2 regions of the Kurthia sp. FSL E2-0154 genome follow, and region 1 is predicted to be linked to the other one. Evidence: a T-box and tRNA genes for the amino acid it is inferred to sense, from the RefSeq annotation. Region 1 holds a T-box; the other holds one or more tRNA genes.
The links. The T-box of region 1 lies ahead of cysS (cysteine--tRNA ligase). A T-box ahead of a tRNA ligase gene usually reads a tRNA of that ligase, here a tRNA-Cys.
Positions count from the first base shown of each region.

Region 1 (15,386 bases):
ATATCCATAGGCAATCACTTATAATTCGTGACGCTTACGGTACACTTCATACATCAATAATGATGCAGCTACCGAGGCGTTTAATGACGTAACATGTCCAACCATTGGTAAATTGTAGAGGAAATCACACTTCTCTTTTAATACGCGACTCATACCTTTACCTTCACTACCGATAATGACGGCAAGAGGTAATGTTGCATCCATGCGACGATAGTCTTCAGAACCTTTTGCATCTGTCCCAGCAATCCATACACCACGTTCTTTTAATTCATCAACGATTTGCGATAAATTACCGACACGTACTGTTGGAATATACTCAATTGCGCCAGTTGAAGCTTTTGCTACCACTGCTGTTAAAGCAACTGAGCGACGCTTTGGAATGATGATTCCATGTACGCCAACAGCGTCTGCTGTACGCATAATTGAGCCTAAGTTATGTGGATCTTCTAATTCATCTAAAATTAAAATAAATGGATCTTCACCACGTTCTTCTGCAATCGCAAAAATATCATTTAATTCCGCATAATTATATGCAGCTACTGATGCAACAACACCTTGATGGTTTTCAGAAGTTAGACCATCGACTTTTTGTTTTGGTACAAATTGTACAACAATTCCACGTTCTTTTGCTAATTCAAGCAGTTCTGCAATCCCTGCTTTTTTTACACCTTCTGCTACCCAAATTTTATTAATATCGCGTGTCGCGCGCAATGCTTCTAATACAGGGTTTTTACCTGCAATCATTTCTTTATCTTTTTGTTCTACCTCGACAACTTCTACGATTTCTTTTGGCTCTTCGTATGGTCTTCTTGTATGCTTTTTAGGTTTGCGACCATCGCGCGTAATTTTATTACCGCGACGATCACGTTCTTCTCGTTTACCTCGTCTGTTATCCATATTGATAACCTCCTATTTCTCAGCTTCCACTGTTTCAATCGTATAAGCAATAATTTCCGCTATCCGTTCTTCTTGTCCTAATAAATATAAATAACCTAAAACAGCTTCAAATGCTGAACTGTAATGATATGTTTGTACGTCTGTATTCTTCGGTACAGAACCTGATTTTGCGTTGCGTCCTCGTCTTAATATACTCGCTTCGTCTTCTGTAAAGAACTCTTCTTCAATCATTTTTCGTACAACTTTTGCTTGTGCTTTTGCAGAAACATAGCGCGTTGCTTCACGATGTAGAATATTCGGCTTCACTTTACCATTACGTAATAAGTGTTCACGTACCGCAATTTCTAAAACAGAATCTCCCATATAAGCAAGCGCTAGAGCATTCAATTGTTTTACATCAATATCTCTTAATTGTCCCAATTGATTAGCCTCGTTTCCAACGTACACCTTGACGTGTATCTTCTAAAATAATGTTTTGTTCTTTTAAAATATCACGAATTTCATCTGCGCGCGCAAAGTTTCGGTCTTTACGAGCTTGTTGGCGTTCTTCGATTAACGCATCGATGTCTGCATCTAATAATTCCTCTGCTTGCGCTAATTGAATACCTAATACACCTGTTAATTCTTCTAGCGCTGTTTTATACGCTTCTAAAACTTCTGTGTTTGTATTTTTAGCTGTTAAATATTTATTTGCAGCAGTTGAAATGGTGAATAGTGCTGAAATGGCATTTGCTGTATTGAAATCATCATCCATTGATTCAACAAAATAAGCTTTTGCATCTTCAATAATTTGTAATTCAGCTTCGTCTACCTCAACTAAATTCGTTGCTGCTTTTAGACGATGTTGTAGATTTTGATGCGTTGTACGAAGGCGATCTAAACCATTCGCTGCTGCTTCCACCAAGTCTTGCGCAAAGTTAATTGGGTTACGGTAATGTACAGATAGAATAAAGAATCGCAACACTTGTGGGTCAATTTGTTGAATGATGTCATGTACTAAAATAAAGTTACCTAGTGATTTTGACATTTTTTCGTTATCAATATTGATATACCCGTTATGCATCCAATAATTTGAGAATTTTTTATCTGTATAAGCTTCTGATTGCGCAATCTCGTTTTCATGGTGAGGGAATTTCAAATCTTGTCCACCAGCGTGAATATCGATTGTATCACCAAAATGATTGTGAACCATAACAGAACATTCGATATGCCAACCTGGACGGCCTTCACCCCAAGGACTCTTCCATGAAATCTCACCTGGTTTTGCTGCTTTCCACAATGCGAAATCTAAGTCATCTTCTTTTTTCGTTCCTGCTTCAATACGTGCGCCAACTTTTAAATCATCTACAGATTGATGTGATAATTGTCCATAATTTTTAAATTTGCGTGTGCGGTAATACACATCTCCTTGCGATTCGTACGCATATCCTTTTTGAACTAATACATCGATGAACTCGATAATTTCATCCATATGTTCTGTTACACGTGGATGGGCATCTGCTTTTTGGGCACCTAGTGCTGTAATATCTTCAAAATATGCTGCAATGAAACGCTCTGTTAATTCAGATACATCTTCACCTAATTCGTTTGCTGCTTTGATGATTTTGTCGTCTACATCTGTGAAGTTTGAAACATAATCTACTTCATAACCACGATACGTTAAGTAGCGACGAACTGTATCATAAACGATTACCGGGCGTGCATTTCCGATATGAATGTAGTTGTAAACAGTTGGTCCACATACATACATGCGCACCTTTCCTTCTTCGATTGGTTTAAATTCTTCTTTTTCGCGTGTTAATGTATTAAAAATTTGAATAGCCAAATGAAACACTCCTTTAGATATTAAGTTTAATAAAAAAACCCCCATCTATCGTAAAGATAGACAGAGGCGAGAAAGTACGCGGTTCCACTCTGATTGAATAGGACTAACCAGCCTCTATTCCACTCAAGGTCGATAACGGTGACAAACCGATTTGACCTACCTCATTAAAAACATGGTTCAATCAAATACTCAGAGGTGCATTTCTGCTTTACAGAGGCTCAGACCACTTTCAGCCGATGATGGTCCTCTCTTTTTGGAGCTTGCGTCACATACTTCTCCTCTTCAACGCTTTATGTTGTATAAGTAACTCTATTCTACAATGTCTTTGCAAAAAAGAAAACTTATTTAATAAATGGTTCGATGCGTGCAATGACTGTTTCTTTACCTAAAAGTTCAAGTGCATCTGTTAATTCTGGTCCATGCATTTCGCCTGTTGTTGCAACACGAATTGGCATGAATAGATTTTTACCTTTATGACCTGTTTCTTTTTGAACAGCTTTGATTGCCTTTTTAATTTCTGGTGCTACGTAGTCTTCAAGTGCTTCTAGTTGTGCTTTGAATGAAGCCATTACTTCTGAAACTTGTTCACCAGCTAATACTTCTTGTTCTTCTTCACTATATGTTAATGCGTCTGTGAAGAATTGTGCTGATAATTCAACGATTTCTGCACCGTAACTCATTTGCTCATGGTATAAGCCGATTAAACGAGATGCCCACGCCGCTTCTTCTTCTGTTGGATTTTCAGGAACAAGACCTTCTTTTTGTAAGAATGGTAAGCATAGTTCAACCACTTGCTCATGCGATAACTTCTTCATGTACTGGTTGTTCATCCATTTTAACTTTTGAGTATCGTACATAGAAGGTGATTTTGTTAAACGTTTTTCAGTGAATTGAGCGATTAACTCATCCATTGAGAAGATTTCTTCTTCACCCTCTGGAGACCAACCAAGTAATGCAAGGAAGTTGACCATTGCTTCTGGTAAGTAACCTAAATCTTTATATTGTGAGATGAATTGAATAATTGACTCATCACGTTTTGATAATTTTTTATGATTTTCATTTACGATTAATGTCATATGACCAAAACGAGGTACTTCCCAACCAAATGCACGGTAAATCATCATTTGTTTTGGTGTGTTTGATAGATGCTCTTCACCGCGGAAGATGTGTGTCATCTCCATTAAGTGATCATCTAAAACAACCGCATAGTTGTATGTTGGGATTCCATTTGCTTTTACGATTACCCAGTCACCGATGTCTTTTGATTCAAACGTTACTTCGCCACGAATTAAATCATCAACTACATATGTTTCTTCTGCTGGTACTTTAAAGCGAATCGTGTATGGTAAACCCGCTGCTTCTTTTTCTGCAACTTCTTCTGCAGTTAAGTGACGACAAGTCCCTTTATACATAGGAGCGGCTACACCATTTGCACGTTGCGCTTCGCGTTCTGCTTCTAATTCTTCTGATGTACAGAAACATTTGTAAGCAAGACCTTTTTCAAGTAATTGTTGTGCATGCTCTGTATATGTGTCTAAACGTTCCATTTGACGATATGGACCGTATGGACCGCCAATGATTGGTGATTCTACAGGGATGATGCCTAACCATTCAAGGTTGTGAAGTTGAGATTCTTCTCCGCCTTCGATGTTACGAGCTACATCTGTATCTTCAATACGGAATACGAAATCCCCATCATAATGTTTTGCGTATAGATAATTAAATAATGCTGTACGTGCGCCACCGATGTGTAAATGTCCTGTTGGACTTGGTGCGTAACGTACACGAACTTTTTTAGTCATAATTCAGATCCTCCTAATTTGTCGAGAAAAATTCAACTTTCCTCATTTTACCACTCGCTCCTTGAAATTTAAAGGAACTCAGGCTTTGATTAACAAAATTGTTGCCATTGCTGCAATACCTTCTTCACGACCAACAAATCCAAGCTTTTCTGTTGTTGTTGCTTTCACATTTACTTGATCTGGTTCTGCATTTAATAGTTCTGCAATACGATTACGCATTGGTTCGATATATGGAGCCATTTTAGGACGTTGTGCCATGATTGTACAATCTACGTTTCCTAACTTATACCCTTTCTCCTCAACAATCTTCCAAATGTACGCTAATAATTTTGCTGAATCTGCATCTTTGAACTCTGGGTCTGTATCTGGGAAATGTCGCCCGATATCCCCTTCACCGATTGCGCCTAATACTGCATCTGTTACCGTATGTAACAATACATCTGCATCTGAATGCCCAATCAATCCTTTGTCATGTGGAATTGTAATACCACCGATAATTAATGGTCGTCCTTCCGCAAACTCGTGTACATCAAAACCTTGTCCAATTCTAAACATATGAATGTCCTCCTGTTCTACGATTTAAAATCGCTTCACCAAAAACTAAATCCTCTTTGGTTGTCATCTTTATATTTTCATAACTACTTTCAACAATATAGATGGATTCATCTAATCGTTCCACTAGCATCGCTTCATCGGTTCCTAAAAAACCATCTGCTGCTGCTTGTTGTTCTGCACGATTTAATAATTCAAATCGAAAAGCCTGTGGTGTTTGAATCATCCATAGATTTGAACGATCCACCGTCTCTTGTATTTTATCATCTTGTACATTTTTCATTGTATCTTTTGCTCGAACACCTGCGATTGCTGCACCCTTTTCTGTTGCCTGTTGTACAAGCTTATGTATCGTCGGTAATTCAATGAATGGTCTTGCTGCATCATGAACAAGGACAATTTCACCATTCTTTATTTCTTGTATACACGCATAAACACTATGCTGGCGTTCTTCACCACCATCAGGCATCGCAACTACTTTATGAATTTCATATTGTGCCAATTGTTGCTGAATATAGGCACGTTCTTCTGATTTTACAGCTAAATATATTGCTCGACACTGCGTATCTTGTTCGAAAACACGTAATGTATGAATCAATATAGGTATGCCTGCTAATTCTAAAAATAGCTTATTTTGATTAGCGCCCATTCGTTTCCCACTACCAGCAGCAGGTAAAATCACGTCATACTGCATATAACGTACACTCCTTCAATATAAAAGGGGCTTTGTCCGTAAAAAACCTCAATTGGTTCTTGGGGACAGCCCCTGTTCGTTTATACATTTATACTACCACTATTTATGGTTTTTTGGCTTAGCAAAAATCATTCGTCCTGCTGAAGTTTGGAGAACAGATGTCACAATTACGACAATCGCTTGTCCAATGTACGACCTTCCTTCTTCTACAACAATCATCGTTCCATCATCTAGATAGGCAACCCCTTGATTATGCTCTTTACCATCTTTGATGACGACAACGTTCATTTCTTCACCTGGAATGACGACAGGTTTTACTGCGTTAGCTAAGTCATTAATATTCAACACACTTACTTTGTGTAGCTCACATACTTTATTTAAGTTAAAGTCATTCGTTAGAATTTGTGCACCCATCTTTTTTGCCAGACGTACTAATTTTAAATCCACTTCAGGTACATCTTCAAAATCAATTTCAGTAATTAAGACATTTGAATTTGAAGCATCTTGAAGTACTTTTAAAATATCAAGTCCACGTCGACCTCTTGTACGCTTTAATGTATCAGATGAGTCGGCAATATGCTGTAATTCAGTTAATACAAATTGCGGGACAACTAAAACACCTTCAATAAAACCGGTTTTTGAAATATCTGCAATTCGACCGTCGATAATAACGCTTGTATCTAGTAGCTTATAACCTACTTCGTTAAAACTCTCCGCACCTACATCTGCTTCTTTTTTCTTATTAGAACGCGATGTGAAAACAGACATTAATTCATCGCGTTTTTTGAAACCGACTTGGAAGAAAACATATCCTAAAACAATGGATAATAAGATTGGTGCAATATCACTAATTACTGCTAAATGAAGACCATCAAGTGCAACACCTACTAAAAACGCTAGTGTTAAACCTATGATTAAACCAATTGTTCCAAATAATAAGTCGCCCACAGGTGCTTTTAATAGGCGCTCTTCAAAGAATTTCATAAATCGAATAAACGGATCTGCCAATACAAAAGACAGAATGAATAAAAGAACTGCACCAAGCGAAACCGTCACATAGGGATTGTTAATCCAAGAGTTTGAACTTAAATGAATAACATCAAATAATGGCGGTAATAAGATAAACCCTAATGTACCCCCGATGAACAAAAATGCGACTTGAACGATTCGTTTTAACATTTCTCTCACCTCCCCTTGAGCTCATTATACATACTTTGCCAACTAAACTCTCTTTTGAGGTAGACGTTTTGTCATTTTCTTTTTGAAATCATTACATTTCTTTGAACGCAATTTTCAAAGCTTGGTTTACGGTCTCTACACCCATCACTTGAATCCCTTCTGGGTACTCCCAACCACCTAAGTTAGACGCCGGAATAATCGCGCGTTTGAAACCGAGTTTCGCTGCTTCTTGAACACGTTGTTCGATACGTGACACACGTCGCACTTCACCCGTTAAACCAACCTCACCTACAAAACAGTCCGTAGCGTTAGCATTCGCATCTTTAAAACTCGATACGATACATACTAGGACGGCTAAATCGATGGCAGGTTCGTCTAACTTTACACCACCTGCTACTTTAATATAGGCATCTTGTGCTTGTAGCATTAGACCCATACGTTTTTCTAAAACAGCCATTAATAATGAAATTCGATTTTGATCCAATCCTGTCGCCATGCGTTTTGGATAGTTAAAACTTGATGGTGTTACAAGAGCTTGAATCTCTACTAAAATCGGTCTTGTCCCTTCCATTGAGGCGACAACTGTAGACCCTGGCGCACCTTGCGAACGTTCTTGTAAAAATAGTTCTGATGGATTTAGTACTTCCTTCAACCCACCTTGCAACATTTCAAAAATCGCAATTTCATTCGTAGAACCGAATCGATTTTTTTGACTGCGTAAAATACGATATGTGTGATGACGTTCTCCTTCAAAATAAAGAACGGTATCTACCATATGTTCTAAAATACGCGGTCCTGCAATTTGTCCTTCTTTCGTTACATGACCAACTAAGAAAATAGCGATATTTTTCGTTTTCGCAATACGCATTAATTCTGCTGTACACTCTCGAACTTGCGATACACTTCCTGGTGCACTCGTCACTTCTGGATGATGTACGGTTTGAATAGAATCGACAATGACAAACTTCGGCTGTACTTCCTCAATTGTTTCATGTAAAAATTCTAAATTTGTTTCAGAGTAAATATAGAGTTCAGCAGATTTTACCCCTAAGCGTTCTGCGCGTAGCTTCGTTTGGCGAACGGATTCTTCACCCGATATATATAAAACACGATGCCCTTGATTCGATAATAAGGCAGATACTTGTAATAGCAGTGTAGATTTTCCAATCCCTGGGTCGCCACCGATTAGGACAAGTGAACCTGGTACGACACCGCCACCTAACACGCGATTCAACTCGTGTAATTCTGTTTGTACACGTGGTTCTTCTTGTGTTTCGACTGAAATAATCGGCATGGCTTTTTGTTGTGATTTACTCACTGTATGTTGGAATGCACCGCGAGGGCCTTTTTGTACAATCTCAACATCTTCAATCATCGTATTCCATTCACCGCACCCTGGACAACGCCCCATCCATTTCGGCGCTTCATAACCGCAACCTGTACACATAAACTTTGTTTTTTTCTTTGCCACTTTGTGCACCTCCGCATTCATATTCCCTTATTATAAAGCAAAACACTCCAAACGTCTGTTCGGAGTGTTTTTAAATTTTAATTTCGTATAGGTTTTCACCTATCTAAAATTAGTTTTTCGCTTTTTCTTTGACATGAACAACGAAATCGCCATCTTGTACATCAAATACAACAATTTGGTCTGTTAGAACTGTACCTTTTAGAATTTCTTCTGATAAACGGTCTTCTACATTTTTCTGAATTGCACGACGCAGTGGTCTTGCACCATATTCTGGATCATAACCTTCATTTGCAATTCGGTCTAATGCAGCTTCCGTTAATTCTAATTCGATGTTTTGTTCTTTTAGACGTTTTGTTAATTGAGCTGCCATCTTTTTAACAATCTCATTTAATTCTTTCTTCTCAAGTGGATGGAAGACAATCATTTCATCCACACGGTTTAAAAATTCTGGACGGAATGCTTTTTTCAGTTCTTCTAACATCACTTGTTTTGAATTTTCTTGTGATTGTTTTTTCTCTTGCGCACCGAAACCAAGAGATTTACGATATTTCAGTGCTTCTGCACCAATATTTGAAGTCATAATAACAACTGTATTACGGAAATCGACAACGCGCCCTTTTGAGTCTGTTAAACGTCCATCATCTAATACTTGTAATAGAATGTTGAATACGTCTGGATGTGCTTTTTCAATCTCATCTAACAAGATAACTGAATATGGTTTACGACGTACTTTCTCAGTTAATTGACCACCTTCATCGAATCCTACATAACCTGGAGGCGAACCAACTAAGCGAGAAGTCGAATGTTTTTCCATGTATTCAGACATATCAATGCGAATCATCGCATCTTCTTCACCGAACATAACTTCAGCTAACGCACGAGCTAATTCTGTTTTACCTACACCGGTAGGTCCTAAGAAGATGAATGAACCAATCGGACGTTTTGGATCTTTTAATCCCGCACGTGCACGACGAATCGCACGAGAGATTGCTTCAACTGCTTCACTTTGTCCTACTACACGTTTGTGCAATTCTTCTTCTAAATTCAGTAATTTTGTAGACTCTTCTTGTTCTAGTTTTGCAACTGGAATGCCTGTCCACATCGAAACAACTTCTGCAATATCATTCACTGTCACTTCAGACTCTGAACGACCTTGGTCTTCTTTCCATTTTTTCTTTGTTTCTTCTAATTGCGCAACTAATTTTTGTTCAGAATCACGTAGGTTCGCTGCTTTTTCAAACTCTTGACTTTGCACCGCTTCATTCTTTTCTGAGCGAAGTGCTTCTAACTGAACTTCTAACTCTTTCAAGTTCGGAGGTGTTGTGTAAGAACGTAGGCGTACTTTTGAACCTGCTTCGTCAATTAAATCAATCGCTTTATCTGGTAAGAAACGATCTGAAATGTAACGATCACTCATTTTAACAGCTGCTTCTACTGCAACATCTGAGATTTTCACACGATGATGCGCTTCATAACGATCACGTAAACCTTCAATAATTTGAATCGCTTCTTCTACAGAAGGTTCATCTACTTGAATTGGTTGGAAACGACGTTCTAATGCAGCATCTTTTTCAATGTATTTACGATACTCATCTAATGTTGTTGCACCGATACATTGTAGTTCACCACGCGCTAGAGAAGGTTTTAAGATGTTTGATGCATCAATTGCACCTTCTGCACCACCCGCTCCAATCAATGTGTGTAACTCATCAATGAATAAGATAACGTTACCTGCTTGACGAATTTCATCCATCACTTTTTTCAAGCGATCTTCAAACTCACCACGATATTTTGTACCTGCAACTACCGTACCCATATCAAGTGTCATAACACGCTTATCACGTAGGATTTCAGGCACTTCATTATTCACAATTTGTTGTGCTAATCCTTCTGCAATCGCTGTTTTACCAACACCCGGTTCACCAATAATAACAGGGTTGTTTTTTGTACGACGAGATAATACCTCAATCACACGTGTAATTTCTTTACTACGTCCAATTACTGGATCTAAATTACCTTCACGCGCCATCTCTGTTAAATCACGCGCTAAGCTATCTAATGTTGGCGTATTTGCTGTCGGTGCAGCAGCGTTACCGTTTTGACCTGCATCTGAACTACCAAGCAGTTGTAATACTTGTTGACGCGCTTTATTTAAGCTAACACCTGCATTATTTAATACACGAGCAGCAACACCTTCACCTTCACGAATAAGAGCTAATAAAATATGCTCTGTTCCGATATATGAATGACCTAATTTACGAGATTCATCTACTGATAACTCAATGACTTTTTTAGCACGAGGTGTGTAATGAACGATTGGTCCAACATTTTTAGAACCTGTACCAACAAGTTCTTCAATACCCTCTTCAATCATTTCAGGACTCACTTCAATAGCCTCAAGAGCTTTTGCAGCGATTCCACCACCTTCTCGAATTAATCCAAGTAAGATGTGTTCTGTCCCAATCGCTTCATGCTTCATACGAATGGCTTCTTCTTGTGCTAATTGCAATACTTTTTGAGCTCTTTGTGTAAATCGATTAAACATCATATGAGTCCTCTCCTTCATCTTCCAATTTATTTTGGCATGCTTCGCTAATCATGTCGCGAATCAATGTCGCGCGGTACACATCTCGCTCATTTGGCTTCAATGTTGTACCTGTATATTGTTGTAAGAAGCCCGGTTGCATAATCAGCATACATTTATTTAAAACTTCATTTGGAATTCTTTGTATGATACCTAAATCTATACCCAAACGCACGTTAGATAAACAATTCGCAGCTTCTGTACTCGATAGGATTCGAGCTGTTTGTAAGACTCCTAACGAGCGATGCAAACGGTCTGAAATTGCAATCGGCGCATGTTCTAACATTGCCTTTCTAGCTTCCACCTCTTTTGCAACAACTTGTTCTACAATCGTTTCTAATTCTTGAATGATTTCTTCTTCTGATTTACCAAGTGTTACTTGATTTGAAATTTGATAATAATTCCCTACAGCCTCTGTTCCTTCACCATAAATTCCACGCACGATTAAACCTAGTCGTGGCATCATATTGATTAAGGCGCGAACTTGATTCGTCATCGTAAGAGCTGGTAAGTGCATCATGACGGAAGCACGTAATCCTGTCCCTACATTTGTCGGACAAGTGGTCATATAACCAAATTTTTCATCAAATGCATAGTTCACTTGTTTTTCAATACAATCATCAATTTCATTTGCTTTTAGTAAAGCTTTTTTAAGATTAAGTCCTGGTTCTAAACATTGAATGCGAATGTGATCTTCTTCGTTAATCATGACACTAATTGATTCATCTTCAGATACGAGAATCGAACCAATCCGTTCTTTTTTCGCAAGTTGTGGGCTAATTAAATGCTTCTCTACTAAAATTTGTTTTTGCAAAGAAGGTCTTTGCCCCAAATCAAAGTGATAGAGTGGTGTTTGAAGTGTTTCGCAGTCGAGTAAAGCACTACTCACTTGACGATCAATAGCCATCGCTTCTTCTTCACTAAAAGCACGTGGGAAACGATACGCAGATATGTTACGCGCTAAACGAATACGTGTACTCATGACAATATCACCGTGCTCACCATCGCCAGCCATCCAACTAATATTGTCACCTTTTAGAAAATGATCAATCTTCATCGTTCGCTGCACCACCTTGCGTTAACTGTTTTTCAAGTTGTTTTACCTCATCTCGAAGTTTTGCTGCTTCTTCAAACTCTTCTTGCTCTACAGCTGATTTCATCTTCTGACGTAATACTTCAATCTCTTTTTTAATTTGATATGTTTTATTTAATCCGCCCGGTATCTTACCCGTATGTTCCGTTGCACCATTATGAAGTCTTTTAAATACTTCAGGCAAACGTTCATAAAAAGCATGATAACAATTTGGACAGTTAAATTTACCCTCTTTTAAAAACTGTTGGTACGTCATACCACATGATTCGCATTGCTGCTTTCCTTGCGGTGGTTGTTTTGACTGAGGTGCATTGGATGACCATGTTGGAATACCAAACCAGTCCGAAAAGATTTGTTCGATTGTCACAGGCTTTACTTCTTCATCTATATGCAAATAATCTTGTTGCCCACTGCAAACTTCGCAGTAGTGTTTTACGACTTCTTCATTATTTTTTGTCATCGTAATGGTGACAGTAGCTGGACGTTGTTTACAGTTTTCACAGATCATCCTCTATACACCTTCTTTTAAAATTCTTTTTCATACTTCAGTGCTACTAACATTGCTTGTAAAAGACGAGAGCGGAGCTGATCACGATATGGTAAATCAATCGCAATGACTTCTCGGTCCATAGCAGTAAGAATGAGCTTTGCCTCACGTTTTGTAATTGCTTGTTCTTCAGTTAAGCGATGTACAATATCCTCTGCAGCCGTTTGCGAAATTTGATAATTAATTTGAGATAGAATATCGTCTAACAGTTCTGTTTTCGAGTTCGTACGTACACGTAAAATGCGAATATATCCCCCACCTCCACGTTTACTTTCGACGATATAACCTCTCTCTACTGTGAATCTTGTATTGATTACGTAATTTATTTGCGACGGTACACATTGGAAGCGGTCTGCAATCTCACTGCGTTTAATCTCAATGTGTCCATTACCACCCATTTCAATAATTTCTTTTAAATACGCCTCAATAATATTCGACATATTCTTCATGTCGAGTCCCCACCTCCTTTAATCAAGCTGACTTTGACTATCTTTGACTATATTATAAATAAATTGTTTTATAAATTGCAATAAAAATGCTCGTTCCTTTTTTGTTTTATAAAAAACAGACATCCTAACCATTACAATTAAAATGTCTGTCTATTTATGATTATTTAACCCAACGTCCAACGATTGGATAATTCCAATACTCACCTTGCAATGCACGAATAATCCCGATGATTGGAATAATGAATCCCATTAGTCCAAAGACGATTAAAAACGGAATTCCAATTAACACATACGAAAATACAACTGAAATACTAATAAGAATTGACATAACAATTTGGAATAACAATGCTTGTAGCGATAAACTTTTCACTCTCGAATCATCAATTAAGAGCATAAAGAGTAGTGGAAGTAGAATCGGTAAATAATATGCACTTGAATGTAGTATAACTTTAATCCATTTATTGTCTTGTTCCATCTAAAACCCGCTCCTTTTCTTCCTTATATATACATATATACGTATGAACAGTACCATCCGTTTCATTTTATTTTTGTGATTATGTGACAAAAAAATTTAATTATGGGAAGATATAGAGTAAATAGATCATGAAGAGGTGACAAGATGATTTACACTCTAGGTCTTACAAAAGACCAGCAGCTCGTGGAAAACTTCCCTTTAGAACATATTAAAGAAGATCGTTTCGATTGGTTTTGGGTTGATTTTTCAGAACCTACTGCTAAAGAAAATTTATTACTGCATACTTTTTTCCAATTTCATCCCCTAGCTGTAGAAGATGCATTGATGCGTTTACAGCGTCCAAAAATAGATTACTATGATGATTATTATTTCACTGTTGTCCATAAATTAAACCCAAAAGAACTAATATCTGAGGAAATTAGTCTATTTATTTCTTCTAAATTTGTCGTCTCATATCATCAATTCCCTGTTCACGAATTTGAAATCGTCAAACGTGAATTAGAAAGTCATCCGAATCGTTGGGATCGCGGTACATTTTTCATCATGTATCAGACAATCGATAAAATTGTCGATGAGTTTTTCCCCCTTGTTTTTACTATTGAAGATCGACTTAATACCATTGAAGATCAGTTAGATTATAAAAATAGTGTAGATTTAATGAACGATGTATTCGACCTTCGCAATGATTTACTCCATATAAGAAGAACGGTTCTCCCAATGCGTGATTTATTATATCGGATTTTAAATTCAAACCGCTTAAATTTGACACAAAAAGAAAAAGCCTATTTTAGTGATGTACACGACCATCTCGTGAAATTGACTGAAATGGTTGAATCAAATCGTGAATTAACTGCCGACATGCGAGATAGTCATATGTCAATGAACGCAATTCGTATGAATAATATTATGATGACGCTTACCATTGTATCAACTATTTTTATTCCACTCACATTCATCGCAGGAGTTTATGGTATGAACTTTGTGAATATGCCCGAATTGAATTGGCATTATGGATACTACTTTACATTAGGACTTATGGTTTTCATCGTATTTGCGATGCTCATGCTATTCAAAAAACGTGGCTGGCTTGGATTTTTTAAAGATGATTAGTAAGGTACGTCTAAGACAGAAGTATTTTAAACAGCGAAAACCCTGTATGATTGAAGTGACACCTAAAAGTTAGACACGGTTATTTCATCAGGCAACGGTTTGGGTATGCGTTCGATATTGTATCGAACGCATACCTTTTAATTTTGCCTTGATGCGTTTCGCGAGCAGGGATTATTTTTTCTATGCGTTTAATTAATTTGATTATCCGTTTTTGAAACACTCTAATTTTACTCTATCGTAAGCTCTTTATTTTTAACCTATTTACGATATCAAAAAAATATCATTTATTCGTTAATAACCATATGAATTACTCATATTTTATTATTACTTAACTTTTTTCACTGTTAAATACAATTTATACTCTTTTTACTTCAAAAAAAACGATTTAAATCATCATTTAATATTTTTATTGCTATAAACACAAATATATAGAAATTTATGTGAAATCTTTTTTTTTTCGTTGAATACGGTTCTCTTTTTCTTAATAAAATGATAAATTATTAGATGATACACTCCCAAGATTTAAAACTTATTACTTATTATTTTTCAAAAAAACAAGACTAAAGAAATGATATACCTTTCTAAGATTGAAAAGACTTTTTTACTATAATATTTTGGAGGCTTCACCTATGATTTGGAACCGTTCGAAAAAGACAAAGAACGAGACTTTTTTCGATATAGAACAATATAAGAAAAACGTCAAAATTG
Region 1 covers NZ_JBBOPO010000001.1:2,474,309-2,489,694, forward strand. Annotated here, with positions in the region: gene MHB75_RS12350 (NYN domain-containing protein) at 1-8, opposite strand, end outside; gene rlmB (23S rRNA (guanosine(2251)-2'-O)-methyltransferase RlmB) at 19-744, opposite strand; gene MHB75_RS12360 (Mini-ribonuclease 3) at 910-1,317, opposite strand; gene cysS (cysteine--tRNA ligase) at 1,322-2,722, opposite strand; T-box leader at 2,782-3,017, opposite strand; gene gltX (glutamate--tRNA ligase) at 3,064-4,524, opposite strand; gene ispF (2-C-methyl-D-erythritol 2,4-cyclodiphosphate synthase) at 4,603-5,079, opposite strand; gene ispD (2-C-methyl-D-erythritol 4-phosphate cytidylyltransferase) at 5,072-5,770, opposite strand; gene MHB75_RS12385 (PIN/TRAM domain-containing protein) at 5,870-6,949, opposite strand; gene radA (DNA repair protein RadA) at 7,041-8,420, opposite strand; gene MHB75_RS12395 (ATP-dependent Clp protease ATP-binding subunit) at 8,530-10,968, opposite strand; gene MHB75_RS12400 (protein arginine kinase) at 10,958-12,061, opposite strand; gene MHB75_RS12405 (UvrB/UvrC motif-containing protein) at 12,051-12,605, opposite strand; gene MHB75_RS12410 (CtsR family transcriptional regulator) at 12,623-13,093, opposite strand; gene MHB75_RS12415 (DUF4870 domain-containing protein) at 13,254-13,568, opposite strand; gene corA (magnesium/cobalt transporter CorA) at 13,713-14,678, shown strand; gene MHB75_RS12425 (globin-coupled sensor protein) at 15,308-15,386, shown strand, end outside.

Region 2 (15,386 bases), 460 kb from region 1:
TGCAAATGATCTTCAAACCTTGCTCTTGCGATTACTTGTCGCAGAGTAAAACTTGTTCTTTGAAAACTGGATAAAACGACATTGAAAGTAACACAAACACAAATTTCTTTTATAGATTTTGAATTATTAAGTTTTAATTTTTTAGGCTTAATGACTTATGTGAAAATTATTTCAAGATGCAAGTAAGACGCGAAAGCAAACGCAGTGAGAAGCGGAGTGTACATACGTACATGAGCATTCGAACAAGTGTAGCTGACAAAGTATTACGCAGCAGATTGGAATCAATTAGGTTAAGTTATTAAGGGCGCATGGCGGATGCCTTGGCACTAGAAGCCGATGAAGGACGGCACTAACACCGATATGCTTCGGGGAGCTGTAAGTAAGCTTTGATCCGGAGATTTCCGAATGGGGGAACCCACTGTTTTTAATCGAACAGTATCCTAACGTGAATTCATAGCGTTTTGATGGCAGACTCAGGGAACTGAAACATCTAAGTACCTGAAGGAAGAGAAAGAAAATTCGATTCCCTTAGTAGCGGCGAGCGAAACGGGAAGAGCCCAAACCAAGAAGCTTGCTTCTTGGGGTTGTAGGACACTCTACACGGAGTTACAAAGGAATGAGTTAAATGAAGCGGCTTGGAAAGGCCTACCATAGAGGGTAACAGTCCCGTAGTTGAAAGTTCATTCCCTCCAGAGTGGATCCTGAGTACGGCGGAACACGTGAAATTCCGTCGGAATCTGGGAGGACCATCTCCCAAGGCTAAATACTCTCTAGTGACCGATAGTGAACCAGTACCGTGAGGGAAAGGTGAAAAGCACCCCGGGAGGGGAGTGAAAGAGATCCTGAAACCATGTGCCTACAAGTAGTTAGAGCCCGTTAATGGGTGATAGCGTGCCTTTTGTAGAATGAACCGGCGAGTTACGATTACATGCAAGGTTAAGTTGAAAAGACGGAGCCGTAGCGAAAGCGAGTCTGAATAGGGCGAATGAGTATGTGGTTGTAGACCCGAAACCAGGTGATCTACCCATGTCCAGGTTGAAGGTAAGGTAACACTTACTGGAGGACCGAACCCACGTACGTTGAAAAGTGCGGGGATGAGGTGTGGGTAGCGGAGAAATTCCAATCGAACCTGGAGATAGCTGGTTCTCTCCGAAATAGCTTTAGGGCTAGCCTCGTGTTTAAGAATCTTGGAGGTAGAGCACTGTTTGGACTAGGGGTCCATCCCGGATTACCGAATTCAGACAAACTCCGAATGCCAATGATTTATACACGGGAGTCAGACTGCGAGTGATAAGATCCGTAGTCAAAAGGGAAACAGCCCAGACCACCAGCTAAGGTCCCAAAGTAATCGTTAAGTGGAAAAGGATGTGACGTTGCTTAGACAACCAGGATGTTGGCTTAGAAGCAGCCACCATTTAAAGAGTGCGTAATAGCTCACTGGTCGAGTGACGCTGCGCCGAAAATGTATCGGGGCTAAACGATTCACCGAAGCTGTGGATGGACATCTTAGATGTCCGTGGTAGGAGAGCGTTCTAAGTGCTGTGAAGTCAGATCGTAAGGACTGGTGGAGCGCTTAGAAGTGAGAATGCCGGTATGAGTAGCGAAAGACAGGTGAGAATCCTGTCCACCGAATGACTAAGGTTTCCTGAGGAAGGCTCGTCCGCTCAGGGTTAGTCGGGACCTAAGCCGAGGCCGATAGGCGTAGGCGATGGATAACAGGTTGATATTCCTGTACCACCAATCTACCATTTGAGTGATGGGGGGACGCAGTAGGATAGGGTAAGCGTGCTGTTGGTTATGCACGTCCAAGCAGTAAGGTGTGGAAGTAGGCAAATCCGCTTCCTGTAACATTGAGCTGTGATGGCGAGTCAATTATGACGAAGTTCCTGATTTCACACTGCCAAGAAAAGCCTCTAGCGAGGTAGATAGGTGCCCGTACCGCAAACCGACACAGGTAGTCGAGGAGAGAATCCTAAGGTGAGCGAGAGAACTCTCGTTAAGGAACTCGGCAAAATGACCCCGTAACTTCGGGAGAAGGGGTGCTCTAGTAGGGTGCAAGCCCGAGAGAGCCGCAGTGAATAGGCCCAGGCGACTGTTTAGCAAAAACACAGGTCTCTGCAAAATCGTAAGATGACGTATAGGGGCTGACGCCTGCCCGGTGCTGGAAGGTTAAGAGGATTGGTTAGCGCAAGCGAAGCTGAGAATTGAAGCCCCAGTAAACGGCGGCCGTAACTATAACGGTCCTAAGGTAGCGAAATTCCTTGTCGGGTAAGTTCCGACCCGCACGAAAGGCGTAACGATCTGGGCACTGTCTCAACGAGAGACTCGGTGAAATTATAGTACCTGTGAAGATGCAGGTTACCCGCGACAGGACGGAAAGACCCCGTGGAGCTTTACTGTAACTTGATATTGAATTTTGGTACATTTTGTACAGGATAGGTAGGAGCCAGAGAGACCGGAGCGCCAGCTTCGGAGGAGGCGTTGTTGGGATACTACCCTAAATGTATTGAACTTCTAACCCTTACCCCTGATCGGGGTAGGAGACAGTGTCAGGTGGACAGTTTGACTGGGGCGGTCGCCTCCTAAAAGGTAACGGAGGCGCCCAAAGGTTCCCTCAGAATGGTTGGAAATCATTCGCAGAGTGTAAAGGCACAAGGGAGCTTGACTGCGAGACCTACAAGTCGAGCAGGGTCGAAAGACGGGCTTAGTGATCCGGTGGTTCCGCATGGAAGGGCCATCGCTCAACGGATAAAAGCTACCCCGGGGATAACAGGCTTATCTCCCCCAAGAGTCCACATCGACGGGGAGGTTTGGCACCTCGATGTCGGCTCATCGCATCCTGGGGCTGTAGTCGGTCCCAAGGGTTGGGCTGTTCGCCCATTAAAGCGGTACGCGAGCTGGGTTCAGAACGTCGTGAGACAGTTCGGTCCCTATCCGTCGTGGGCGTAGGAAATTTGAGAGGAGCTGTCCTTAGTACGAGAGGACCGGGATGGACATACCACTGGTGTACCAGTTGTCTTGCCAAAGGCATCGCTGGGTAGCTATGTATGGACGGGATAAGTGCTGAAAGCATCTAAGCATGAAGCCCCCCTCAAGATGAGATTTCCCATTACGCAAGTAAGTAAGATCCCTTGAAGACGACAAGGTAGATAGGTTCGAGGTGGAAGTATGGTGACATATGGAGCTGACGAATACTAATCGATCGAGGACTTAACCAAAATAATTGTGTTTCAATGAACCGTTTATCCAGTTTTGAAAGAATAAAAATTATTTTAGAAAAACGATTGACATTCACTCGTTAAACTGATATAATAATTCTTGTCCTTAAGAGAAATCTTAAGAAAATAGTCTGGTGGCGATAGCAAAGAGGTCATACCCGTTCCCATGCCGAACACGGAAGTCAAGCTCTTTAGCGCCGATGGTAGTTGGGGGTTTCCCCCTGTGAGAGTAGGACGCTGCCGGGCTGTTAAAAAAATCATATCATTCCGCTGTAGCTCAGTTGGTAGTAGCATCTGACTGTTAATCAGAGGGTCACAGGTTCGAGTCCTGTCAGCGGAGCCATTTTTTCTCGGAGAGTTGTCCGAGCGGCCGAAGGAGCACGATTGGAAATCGTGTAGGCGGATAACATCTGTCTCAAGGGTTCAAATCCCTTACTCTCCGCCATGATCGCTCACAATGAACGGAAATATACAGTGGCCCCTTGGTCAAGCGGTTAAGACACCGCCCTTTCACGGCGGTAACACGGGTTCGAATCCCGTAGGGGTCACCACTTATAAAATGGAGGATTAGCTCAGCTGGGAGAGCACCTGCCTTACAAGCAGGGGGTCGGCGGTTCGATCCCGTCATCCTCCACCATTAATTCTTATATAATATTATCGCGGGGTGGAGCAGTTCGGTAGCTCGTCGGGCTCATAACCCGAAGGTCGCAGGTTCAAATCCTGTCCCCGCAACCAATTAAAAAATGGTCCGGTAGTTCAGCTGGTTAGAATGCCTGCCTGTCACGCAGGAGGTCGCGGGTTCGAGTCCCGTCCGGACCGCCATTTTAAAATAAATAATCATGTGGGTTTGTAGCTCAGTTGGTAGAGCATTAGATTGAAGCTCTAAGTGTCGGCGGTTCGATTCCGTCCAAACCCACCATTTGCCGGTGTAGCTCAGTTGGTAGAGCAATTGACTTGTAATCAGTAGGTCGAGGGTTCGACTCCTTTCGCCGGCATATCTCTTTGGAGGGGTAGCGAAGTGGCTAAACGCGGCGGACTGTAAATCCGCTCCTTCGGGTTCGGCAGTTCGAATCTGCCCCCCTCCACCATTTATTTTAATTTTTTTATTTAGGGGCATAGTTCAACGGTAGAATAGAGGTCTCCAAAACCTTTGGTGTGGGTTCGATTCCTACTGCCCCTGCCAATATAAAATAAAAGTTTCAAACATATAAATATGGCGATTGTGGTGAAGTGGTTAACACACCGGATTGTGGTTCCGGCATTCGTGGGTTCGATCCCCATCAGTCGCCCCATTTTTTTATATAGAAACATCTAAATATGGCGACTGTGGTGAAGTGGTTAACACACCGGATTGTGGTTCCGGCACTCGTGGGTTCGATTCCCATCAGTCGCCCCATTATTGGGGTATAGCCAAGCGGTAAGGCAACGGATTTTGATTCCGTCATGCCCTGGTTCGAATCCAGGTACCCCAGCCATTTTTGCGGAAGTAGTTCAGTGGTAGAACACCACCTTGCCAAGGTGGGGGTCGCGAGTTCGAACCTCGTCTTCCGCTCCATAATTTATTTCATAATGAGATGGCGGCATAGCCAAGTGGTAAGGCACAGGTCTGCAACACCTTTATCACCGGTTCAAATCCGGTTGCCGCCTCCATTTTTTTTATTTCTAAAACTTTACATATTATTATGCCGGTGTGGCGGAATTGGCAGACGCGCACGACTCAAAATCGTGTTCCTTTTGGAGTGTCGGTTCGACCCCGACCACCGGTATCCTATAAAAGACTACTAGATTCTAGTAGTCTTTTTTTTATTATTCTTTTACACTAAAGTTAATTCAATTGGAAAGGTGGTAATCTATTGTTTATTCCTGAAACGGTCAAGAAGGCTATAGATACTTATATGTCGTTAAGCCATAAGTTATTACCTGATTATCAGTTAGAGCTCTTTATACATGGCTCTATTGGCTTAAACACATATGAATTAAACAAAAGTGATATCGATTGTATTATTGTAACGAATCCAGAACTAACATTAGACCAGAAAGAAATATTGAATCAACTCCATTTGCAATTTGAACAACAAGAAAACATACCAATGGATTGTGTATATATAGCTAAAGCAGATCTATCATCCCAATCCCCATTTTTAAATACTTATTTTTACTATAATGAAGGAATACTAGATTATGGTGATTACTTTAACTTTAATCTGGTTACTTGGTGGACTTTACATCAAAATTATCAAGATCCTCCTTTTCCAACGACTACAGGTTCTCAACTTCGACACTATGTATTTCAGAATATGCAGCAGTATTGGAAACCTTATGTCGAAAGATTGAAGCAAGAAGTTCAATTAGATTTATCTATTTCTGATGAAGAGATAAAAGAAGAAATTGAATGGATTGTATTAGGGTTACTTCGTCAATTTTATACGTTAAAGGAGGTGGGGGTGACTTCAAAATATGATGCTGGTATATATGGATTACAGCATTTACCGAAACAATGGCATCCAGTTATTCAACTAGCTATCCGTATAAGGAAAAATGAGTTAGTAGTCGTTTCTGTAGAAACAATGAATCAAGTAATTGATTTTGCGGAATTTTTAATTTCATATTGTGAAAAATTAAAATCGACTGATTAGGTCGATTTTTTTTGTTCTGTTTATGTATTCTAGTTGAATTGTAAAAATTATGAAAATGTATGTATCTGTCTTTTAAATATAAGTAAATACTGTGCTAATGAACTGGTTCCAAAAAAAAGAAAAAGATGGTTCTTTTATTTTAAAGTGGTATTCTTCATAATCTATGTAAGCACTATAAAGAAAGGAATAAAGGGGAATTTATATAAGTTAATACAGAATATATGGGGTTGTATTAGCTTTTTTTGAAAATGTGTAGCATGCTTTTAAGCTTGAAAGCAACGAGAGTCTACAGCGTGAAGGGGGAAATAACATGGGGAATCAGAATAACAAAGAATTTACAAAGTCGATGTCAAAGGTTGATGTACTTTTCCTATCACTAGGCGCCATGCTTGGTTGGGGATGGGTTGTTTTATCAGGAGAATGGATTACAGGAGCAGGCTTTTTAGGAACAATTATTGCATTTATATTAGGAGGATTACTTGTAATCTTTATCGGTTTAACGTATGCGGAGCTTTCGGCAGCGATTCCTAAAACAGGTGGCGGATTAGTATTCGTTAAGCGTGCATTTGGTAAAAAGAGTGCATTTGTAGCAGCATGGGGTGTACTTTTTGGTTATGTATCTGTTGTAACATTTGAAGCAGTTGCATTACCAACGGTTATTGATTACGTAATGCCTGTTGAACATAAAGTAAGTCTTTGGACATTAGGTGGTTGGGAAGTGTATCTTACATGGGCTTTAATCGGTTCTGTAGGTGCAGTCGCACTAACAGCACTAAACTTCTTTGGAATTAAACCAGCAGCTATTTTCCAAAATGTTTTTACAGTTGCGATTGTATTAGTAGCAGCTCTTATGGTATATGGGGCTTTTGCGAATGGTGATATGAAAAATTTAGATCCGATGTTTACAGATGGATTCGGAGGTACACTATCTGTACTTGTTATGATTCCATTCTTATTTGTAGGGTTTGATGTTATTCCACAAGTAGCAGCAGAAATTAAAGCACCTGGTAAAACAATTGGTCGTATTATTATTGTATCAATTGTCAGTGCGGTATGTTTCTATTTATTCGTTGTCTTTGGTGTAGCAGCAGCATTACCAGACGAACAACTTTTAACAAGTCAATTAGCAACAGCAGACGCAATGGTTGCACTATTTGGTAGTCCTGTTTGGGGATATGTCCTAGTGATTGGTGGTATTGCAGGAATTATTACAAGTTGGAATGCCTTCATTATCGGAGGGAGTCGTATTTTATATGCGATGGCAGAACATCATATGATTCCAAAATGGTTTGCCTATATGCACCCGAAATACAAAACACCGACAAATGCGATTATCTTCTTGGGTATTTTAGCAGCAGTTGCGCCTTTCTTAGGTCGACCGGCACTTGTATGGATTGTAGATGCTGGTGGAGTGGGTATTATCGTAGGTTACTTATTAGTATCTTTTGCGTTTATGAAGTTACGAAAAGTAGAACCAGAATTACATCGTCCATATCGCATTAAATATTGGAAGTTTACAGGAGTGGCAGCGATTGCATTGAGTATTTTATTCATTACATTCTATTTACCAGGCATGCCTTCAGCACTTGTATGGCCTATGGAATGGCTAATTTTAGGTGTATGGTGTCTCATTGGATTTATCTTATATATGATTAAACCAAAAGAAGCGATTGCTTTTGAGGTAGTTAGTGAAGGTAGCAATAAGTAAAATTATATGAATATGATGATGAAGTATAAGAAAAAAAAACGGAATCGTGCTGTGACACGGTTCCATTTTTTCGTTGCGAACTCTAAAAGAGGAAATGAACTGTTTGTCACAACCTCTTTGAATTTTAAAAGGTATATGAAATACTTTTAGTTAATCTATTTTCTTATTTAAAAATTTTTTCTATTTCTGTTTACATATAGTATGATAGATATGATGTCTTAGAAAAAGGAGGGTACAATGAAACGTTTTATTGCAATCTTTGTTCCTGCACTTTTTTTAATTGCTGTCATTACGAGCTATATGACATTTGCCCAGTCCTATGAGTGGACTGAAAATACCATCATTGCACATGCAGGTGGTGGAATAGAGGGAGATAAATATACGAATTCACTTGAGGCTTTTCAAAATAGTTATGAGAAAGGTCATCGCCTCATTGAGTTAGATATTAATATGACAAGTGATGGAAAAGTAGTAGCGCGACATGATTGGAAAGATATAAAAGACCAAACATATGAAACTTTTAAGAATCGACTTTATAAAGACAAATATAAACCAATCGATTTTCAACAAGTTATTAAATTGTTAAAGAAATATGATGATGTTTATATTATTTTAGATGGTAAAACAAAGTCACCTCAAGCAGTACGAACGCTGTATAAAAAAATTAATGTCTATACTAAAAACTTAAAGCCACGTGATAAAAAACGTCTTATTCCTCAAATGTTCTACAAACAAGACTATCAACTATTAAAAAACTATGGTTTTAAAGATGTACTCTATGTGATTGGGCGTGAAAGTTATACAAATCAATCATTAGCCGAATTTTGTGATGAACGAGGTATTCGGGCAGTGAGTATTGATAAAACATTTGTAAATACCCCTTTAGTACAAACGTTGAAAAAGAAAAAAATTGTTTCTTATACGTATACTGTGAATGATCGAAGTACGATGAAAAGACATAAACAAATGGGGGTTCATGGATTCTTCTCTGACTTCGTTGATGCGTATTAAATAAAAAAGGTCTGCATGCTTTTAAGCACTATGCAGACCTTTTTTATAGCAAAAACAAGTTGTTACATGATCGTTTACAAGGCCGCTTGCTTGCATAAAAGCATAAACCGTTGTCGGACCTAAAAATTTAAAACCACGCTTTTTTAAATCTTTACTAATGCGTGTAGAAAGTTCTGTAGTCGCAGGCACTTCAGATAATTGTGTGAAGTGATTTTGAATTGGTGTACCCCCTGTGTAAGTCCAAATGAATTCATTAAAGCTTCCGAATTCTTTTTGAATATCCATGAATAAGGTAGCATTGTGAACCATTGCTGTTAATTTACCACGATGACGAATAATTCCTTCGTTTTGTAGTAAGTGCTCAATTTTGGCTTCATCATATTGTGCAATTTTTTCATAATCAAAATAATCGAATGCTTCGCGCATTGTTTCACGCTTTTTTAAAATGGTTGCCCAACTTAACCCAGCTTGCATACTTTCTAAAATAAGTGTTTCAAACCAATCCGAATCTTTAGTAATCGGTACACCCCATTCTTCATCATGATACTGTTGATCAAGCTCGGAAACATTTGCCCATGCACAACGTGTTTTCTCCATTGTCATCTCCCTTTCAAAAAAACGAATATTTGTTCTTATTATAACAGACATCTGTTTGACATATTCGATTTTTACAATGAAAGAAAAAAATTCGGAGGTTCAGATGAAGAAAAAAGCGATTTGTATAGGTGTCATTTGCGGTTTAGTGATTGAAGTGTGTACACTTATGATTCAAATCACTCTATAATAGAGGAGAGTATAAAAAAAGGAGCTTGGCATATGAAACAAAGACCGATGCGTTTACAAAAAGGTGACACAGTAGGGATTGTCGCTCCTGCTAGTCCACCAAATCAACAGCAATTAAAAAAATCACTCGATTTTATTGAAGGGTTAGGGCTTCAATATGTAATGGGTGAGAGTGTTACAGCGAAAGAACATTATTTAGCTGGTAGTGATGAATTACGTGTACGTGACTTACAGCGTATGGTAGAAGATCCGTCTATTCGTGCTATTTTCTGTGCAAGTGGTGGATATGGTTCTGCGCGTATTGCAGATCAACTAGATTATATGCTATTTGAAGAAAATCCAAAAATCTTCTGGGGTTTTTCAGATATTACATTTTTACACACAGCGATTGGTGAGTTGAGTAACTTGGTAACATTCCACGGCCCAACACTTTCCTCTTTAGGTAGAGAGGATATCCCAGAACGCACGTATTTAATGTTTGAGCAGTTATTTAATCCAGCAGAGATTTACTATGATGAACGTATTTCACCACTTCAAACAATCGCAAGAGGGCGTGTACGTGCGCCGATTGTTGGCGGTAATCTAACATTACTGTGTGAAACACTCGGAACAAAATTTGAAGTGGATACAGCAAATAAAGTGTTACTCATCGAAGATACTGGATTAGAGCCAGCACAGATTGATGCGAAGCTGAATCAATTACGCATGGCACGAAAGTTCGAACATTGTGCGGGTGTAGTCATCGGTAGCTTTACACATGCAGAACCACGTGATTATAAAGATTCACCGTTTTTAGATGCACTATTTACTAGTTACTTTAAAGACTTCAATAAGCCTGTTGTGAGTGGCTTTAAATTTGGACATGAAAATTTAAATGTTGGAATTCCTTTAGGCGTAGATGTTATTTTAGATGCAGATGAAAAAGTATTAGCCTTTTTACCAGGTGTAGAATAAAGAAAAAGTTCGGACACACATCGTGCCCGAACTTTTTTAAATGGTCGTCTGTAATTGCTCTTTATTCAAAATGGCATATGTTGCATCGCCTCCGTGAATTTGTGTAAACATCTTAGAAGCAGAAGCGAGTAACTGCTCACATGACTCATGAGAAAGTGATGGTGGTAAATAGAAAATTTGAAGTGCGTCTGTTGTCGATTCGGTCACTGCACTACGCTTACTATCGACATAAGGACTACCGAATGGACCTTGTTCATCACAGCTTATAGGTATTCCAGCTAACTTGACATCACGACCATTTAATCCTTCATACATACTATTCTCTGTTCCTACAGTCATTTCGATAGCACCTTGTAAAGCATGCGTATCATAAATCCCTACAGGAATCTCATATTGTAGTGAAAAGAAGTTATTTAAGTCGACAGCAGAGTGGAAGGGTTGTAAATATTGTTGTTTTGCAATGCGACGTAGTAATGCTTCAGCAGATGGACGGTAGCGACTTGGATCAGCACCGAGTGTTTTAAAAATGTGTCGCCATTCTTGAATGGCTTTATGTTCTACGACAGGTGTATCTTGCAAATCTAAAAATAGATTCTCTTGATATAATTGTGTACGCCCTTTAATCATTTGGGGCGATTCTTCTACGATAATTTTGGTATAATGGACAGTGCCGATTTTAAAATCTGTTATTTGATTGGTTAATTGTTTATTTAGTTGAATGTGCATAAAACATCACCTATCTGTTCATTTTTTCCAATTGTATCATATAGAAAGGAATGAAACCAAATGAATGTTTTATCGTTTCAACAACAAGTTAGAGAATATGCCCAGTCCATTGGAATCGATAAAATTGGTTTCGCATCTGCTACACCGTTTATTGATTTAAAAGCACGTCTTATTCAGCAACAACAGTTAAATTATCAGTCTGGATTTGAAGAATCTGATGTCACTTTACGTACGGAACCGACCTTGTTATTAGAAGATGCAAAAAGTATCATTGCGATTGCATTAGCTTATCCGTCTAAGATGTTGAATGCACCACAAGGTAAGAAAGGTGCGAGACGTGGTATTTTTTGTCGTGCTTCTTGGGGTGTCGATTATCATACCGTCTTACGTGAGAAATTAGCGCTACTTGAAGAATTTATCCATACACATCATCCATATGCACGAACGAAGTCAATGGTCGATACAGGTGAGTTATCCGACCGAGCTGTTGCAGAAAGAGCGGGAATTGGTTGGAGTGGGAAAAATACGAATATTATTACGCCAGAGTTCGGTTCTTATGTTTATTTAGGAGAGATTATTACAGATATTCCGTTTATAGCAGATAAGCCGATGGAAGATGAATGTCTAGATTGTCGCCTATGTATAGATGTTTGCCCAACAGGTGCGATTGTACAAGCAGGACAACTAAATGCTCAGCGCTGTATTGCTTTTTTAACACAAACAAAAGATATATTACCAGATGAGTTTCGAACACATTTAGGGAATCGGATTTATGGCTGTGATACATGCCAAACTGTTTGTCCCAAAAATAAGCGCAAACATAATTTAATTCATAAAGAGTTCTTCCCAGATCCTGAAATTGCAAAACCGTTACTTGAACCATTATTAACCATGTCCAATAAGCAGTTTAAACAAGATTTTGGTCATGTTTCAGGTTCTTGGCGAGGGAAGAAACCATTACAGCGAAATGCGATTTATGCACTTGCACATTTTAAAGAGGAATCAGCCATTCCGACACTAACAGAAGTGCTACAAAAAGATACACGACCTGTTATTCGTGGTGCAGCAGCCTATGCGATTGGGAAAATTGATGCGCCAGCGTCAAAAGCAATATTAGAACAAGCGCTACAAAAGGAACAAGATAAAGAAGTACTTGAGGAAATAGAAAAAGGACTATCATTTATTACAAAATAGAAGGAAGTGCCCTTAGATGACGTTACACATCGTCCTATATCAACCCGAAATCCCAGCAAATACAGGTAATATTGCAAGAACATGTGCTGGAACTAATACACACTTACATTTGATTCGTCCATTAGGTTTTTCAACAGATGATAAGATGTTAAAAAGAGCAGGACTGGATTATTGGTCAAGTGTCAATATCACATATTACGATAATGTAGAAGAATTTTTCGAAAAGCATCAACAGGCGACAATTTATTTTATCGAAACATTCGGAACGAAAAATTATACAGAGTTTGATTATTCGAATACAGAAGAAGATATCTTCTTTATGTTTGGAAAAGAGACAACAGGTATTCCACGTGAATTAATTGAAGACAAACAACATATGTGCCTACAAATTCCACAAAGCGACCACGTACGCTCATTAAATTTATCAAATACAGCAGCGATTATTATTTACGAAGCGCTACGTCAACAAAGCTTTAAACCAATTGTATAGAATAAAAAAAGAAGAAATCGTGTGATTGTACGATTTCTTCTTTTTGATATTTAAGGAATTAAATCGAAAAAATGATGATAGTCATTAATGGTATAATCAGCAACGTCACAATCGTTTTGGAACATAATCGTTTTAAAGCCAGCTTTTTTAGCAGGGATTAAGTCGAGCTCACGATCTCCAATCGCATAGTCGAGTTCATAGCGTTCATGTAAATAGACATAAGCAGCAGGGTCTGGCTTTCGTGCAAAACCATCATCACCGGCGACAATTTCTGTGAAGTATTTGGCTAAGTCTGTTTCTTGTAAAATACGTTCAACAGAAGCTCGGTTCATATGTGTCATAATAACATTTACTTCAGCCTGTTGTAGAACGTTTTCAACATAGGGGAATGGTGTGTAATTCGTAATCGCACGACTTTTTTTAATCATTTCTTTTCGTTGTTCATCGGTTAATTGAAAATAGTCCATCGCATGTGATTGCGAAACTTTTAGCTGTCTATAGATTTCCTCTTTTGTAAAATTTCCGTTCAATATATCATATAAAATATCGGTATAAGCAGGATAAGTATCCATAATGGTTCCATCAAAGTCCCATAAAATACGCATGAGCCAATCGCCTCCATTTTTCAAATAGCATAGCATAAATAGGTTTGAAAAGTCTTTTAAAAGGGTACACATAGTAAAGGTTTAAAAAGGGGCGTGGTAAAGATGAAAAAAGGTAAAGATAATGTGTCGAGTGGACATATGACGAATAACTTCAGTGACGTTGTAGAATTAGGAAAACAGATGGAAAAACTACGCGACGAACAAGAGCTAAAACGAGATGGTTATACACAAGATCCCGTACAATATGATGATGAAGATGAGAAGAAAGAAGAAGCGAAATAATACTTAAATATAAGAAGATGGTATATTGATTCATCTGAACATAAGAAAAGCCAAAATCGTATGTGTGTTGTGATTTTGGCTTTTTATTATTTTAGATAAAGACAAGTTGAATAATAAATAGAATAGCGAATAGATAAAGTAATGGATGTACTTTTTTCGCTTCACCTTTGACAATTTTTAGAATCGGATATGCGATAAATCCGAAGGCAATCCCAGTTGAAATACTTGAAGTGAGTGGCATAATAAGCATCACTAAAAATGCAGGAAGTGCCTCATCAAATGTATCCCATTCAATGTGACGAACAGATGCAATCATCAATGTCCCGACAATGACTAGAACAGGTGATGTAATGGCAGAAACACCTGACACCGAAGCAACTAAAGGTGAGAAGAATGAAGCAATAATAAATAGAACGGCAACTGTTAAAGCAGTTAAGCCTGTTCGACCACCAGCCGCAACACCTGCAGATGATTCTACATAAGCTGTTGTTGGTGATGTACCAAACATTGCTCCGATTGTTGTACCGAATGAGTCACCAAGTAAAGCCTTACGTGCGCGAGGTAGTGTTTCACCCTTCATTAAACCAGCTTGGCGCGCTACACCAACTAATGTACCTGTTGTATCGAATAGTGTTACTAAGATGAATGAGAATACAACACCGTATAAACTATGTGCAATAACTTCTTTTAAAGCATCAATTGGATTCCACACAATAATACCTTCTGGTAAATGAGGCATCGTAACAAGCTCATCAATTTTTAATTGCCCTGTAAAGAACGCGATGATGGCGGTAATGACCATCCCAATGAAAATAGCACCTGGTACACGACGTACCATGAAAATCGCTGTAATAATAAGACCACCAAGTGTTAATAGCACACTTGGACTTGTTAAATCACCTAATTTAATTAAGTTTGTTGGGTCATCTACAACGACACCCGCCATACGTAATCCTAAAAACGAAATAAATAAACCAATACCAGCAGTAATCGCTAATTTTAAATTATTCGGAATCGCTGTAATTAATTTAGAGCGAAGAGGTGTTAAGGATAAAATAATGAATAAAATACCGGCGATAAATACAGAAGCAAAAGCAGTTGTATAATGCAATTCACCATTTGATGCTTGAACAACTGAATACGTGAAGAAAGCGTTTAAACCCATACCTGGTGCAATCGCAATGGGATAATTGGCAACTAGAGCCATCCACAATGTACCGAATACTGCGGCAATGATTGTCGCCATGAACACTTGTTGGCTCGGTACACCTGCTGCACTTAAAATTGTCGGATTGACGATAATAATATAAACCATTGTTAAAAACGTTGTAACACCAGCAACAAGCTCTGTTTTAACGGACGTTCCATTTTCTTTTAATTTAAACATAATAATAACTCCTTAAAGCCGAACGATTTTTTTGACAACGTCTATAATATTCGCTAAGAGGCGAAAAAGCAAGGTGTATTGAAAAAATAAGTATTCTCGAAATAATGTGACAATAGGGGTATACTGTAGAAAAGGAGTGAAAGCATTTGTTAAATCTACATTCAACGAAAAAGTTAGTAAATGGTGTTGAAATGCCACGTTTTGGTTTAGGTGTATATAAAATGACGAATCCAGATGAAGCATATAGTGCCATGTCACATGCACTTGAAGCAGGATACATTGCGATTGATACAGCTGCTTTATATGATAACGAGGAACAAGTAGGACAAGCTGTGCGCGATTCAAAAAAGAAGCGTGAGGAATTATTCATCACCTCGAAAGTTTGGAATACC
Region 2 covers NZ_JBBOPO010000001.1:2,018,610-2,033,995, reverse strand. Annotated here, with positions in the region: rRNA gene MHB75_RS10050 (23S ribosomal RNA) at 289-3,218, shown strand; rRNA gene rrf (5S ribosomal RNA) at 3,349-3,464, shown strand; tRNA gene MHB75_RS10040 (tRNA-Asn) at 3,485-3,561, shown strand; tRNA gene MHB75_RS10035 (tRNA-Ser) at 3,571-3,663, shown strand; tRNA gene MHB75_RS10030 (tRNA-Glu) at 3,695-3,769, shown strand; tRNA gene MHB75_RS10025 (tRNA-Val) at 3,780-3,855, shown strand; tRNA gene MHB75_RS10020 (tRNA-Met) at 3,877-3,953, shown strand; tRNA gene MHB75_RS10015 (tRNA-Asp) at 3,964-4,040, shown strand; tRNA gene MHB75_RS10010 (tRNA-Phe) at 4,062-4,137, shown strand; tRNA gene MHB75_RS10005 (tRNA-Thr) at 4,141-4,213, shown strand; tRNA gene MHB75_RS10000 (tRNA-Tyr) at 4,223-4,306, shown strand; tRNA gene MHB75_RS09995 (tRNA-Trp) at 4,328-4,401, shown strand; tRNA gene MHB75_RS09990 (tRNA-His) at 4,435-4,510, shown strand; tRNA gene MHB75_RS09985 (tRNA-His) at 4,539-4,614, shown strand; tRNA gene MHB75_RS09980 (tRNA-Gln) at 4,619-4,693, shown strand; tRNA gene MHB75_RS09975 (tRNA-Gly) at 4,699-4,773, shown strand; tRNA gene MHB75_RS09970 (tRNA-Cys) at 4,795-4,868, shown strand; tRNA gene MHB75_RS09965 (tRNA-Leu) at 4,903-4,984, shown strand; gene MHB75_RS09960 (aminoglycoside adenylyltransferase domain-containing protein) at 5,072-5,854, shown strand; gene MHB75_RS09955 (APC family permease) at 6,165-7,562, shown strand; gene MHB75_RS09950 (glycerophosphodiester phosphodiesterase family protein) at 7,800-8,573, shown strand; gene MHB75_RS09945 (DNA-3-methyladenine glycosylase I) at 8,595-9,170, opposite strand; gene MHB75_RS09940 (S66 peptidase family protein) at 9,390-10,310, shown strand; gene MHB75_RS09935 (B3/B4 domain-containing protein) at 10,347-11,036, opposite strand; gene queG (tRNA epoxyqueuosine(34) reductase QueG) at 11,097-12,230, shown strand; gene trmL (tRNA (uridine(34)/cytosine(34)/5-carboxymethylaminomethyluridine(34)-2'-O)-methyltransferase TrmL) at 12,247-12,720, shown strand; gene MHB75_RS09920 (HAD-IA family hydrolase) at 12,771-13,325, opposite strand; gene MHB75_RS09915 (hypothetical protein) at 13,428-13,607, shown strand; gene MHB75_RS09910 (NCS2 family permease) at 13,699-14,994, opposite strand; gene MHB75_RS09905 (aldo/keto reductase) at 15,186-15,386, shown strand, end outside.
Region 2: it encodes a tRNA-Cys, which carries the amino acid that the T-box ahead of cysS (cysteine--tRNA ligase) is inferred to sense. The anticodon was not compared.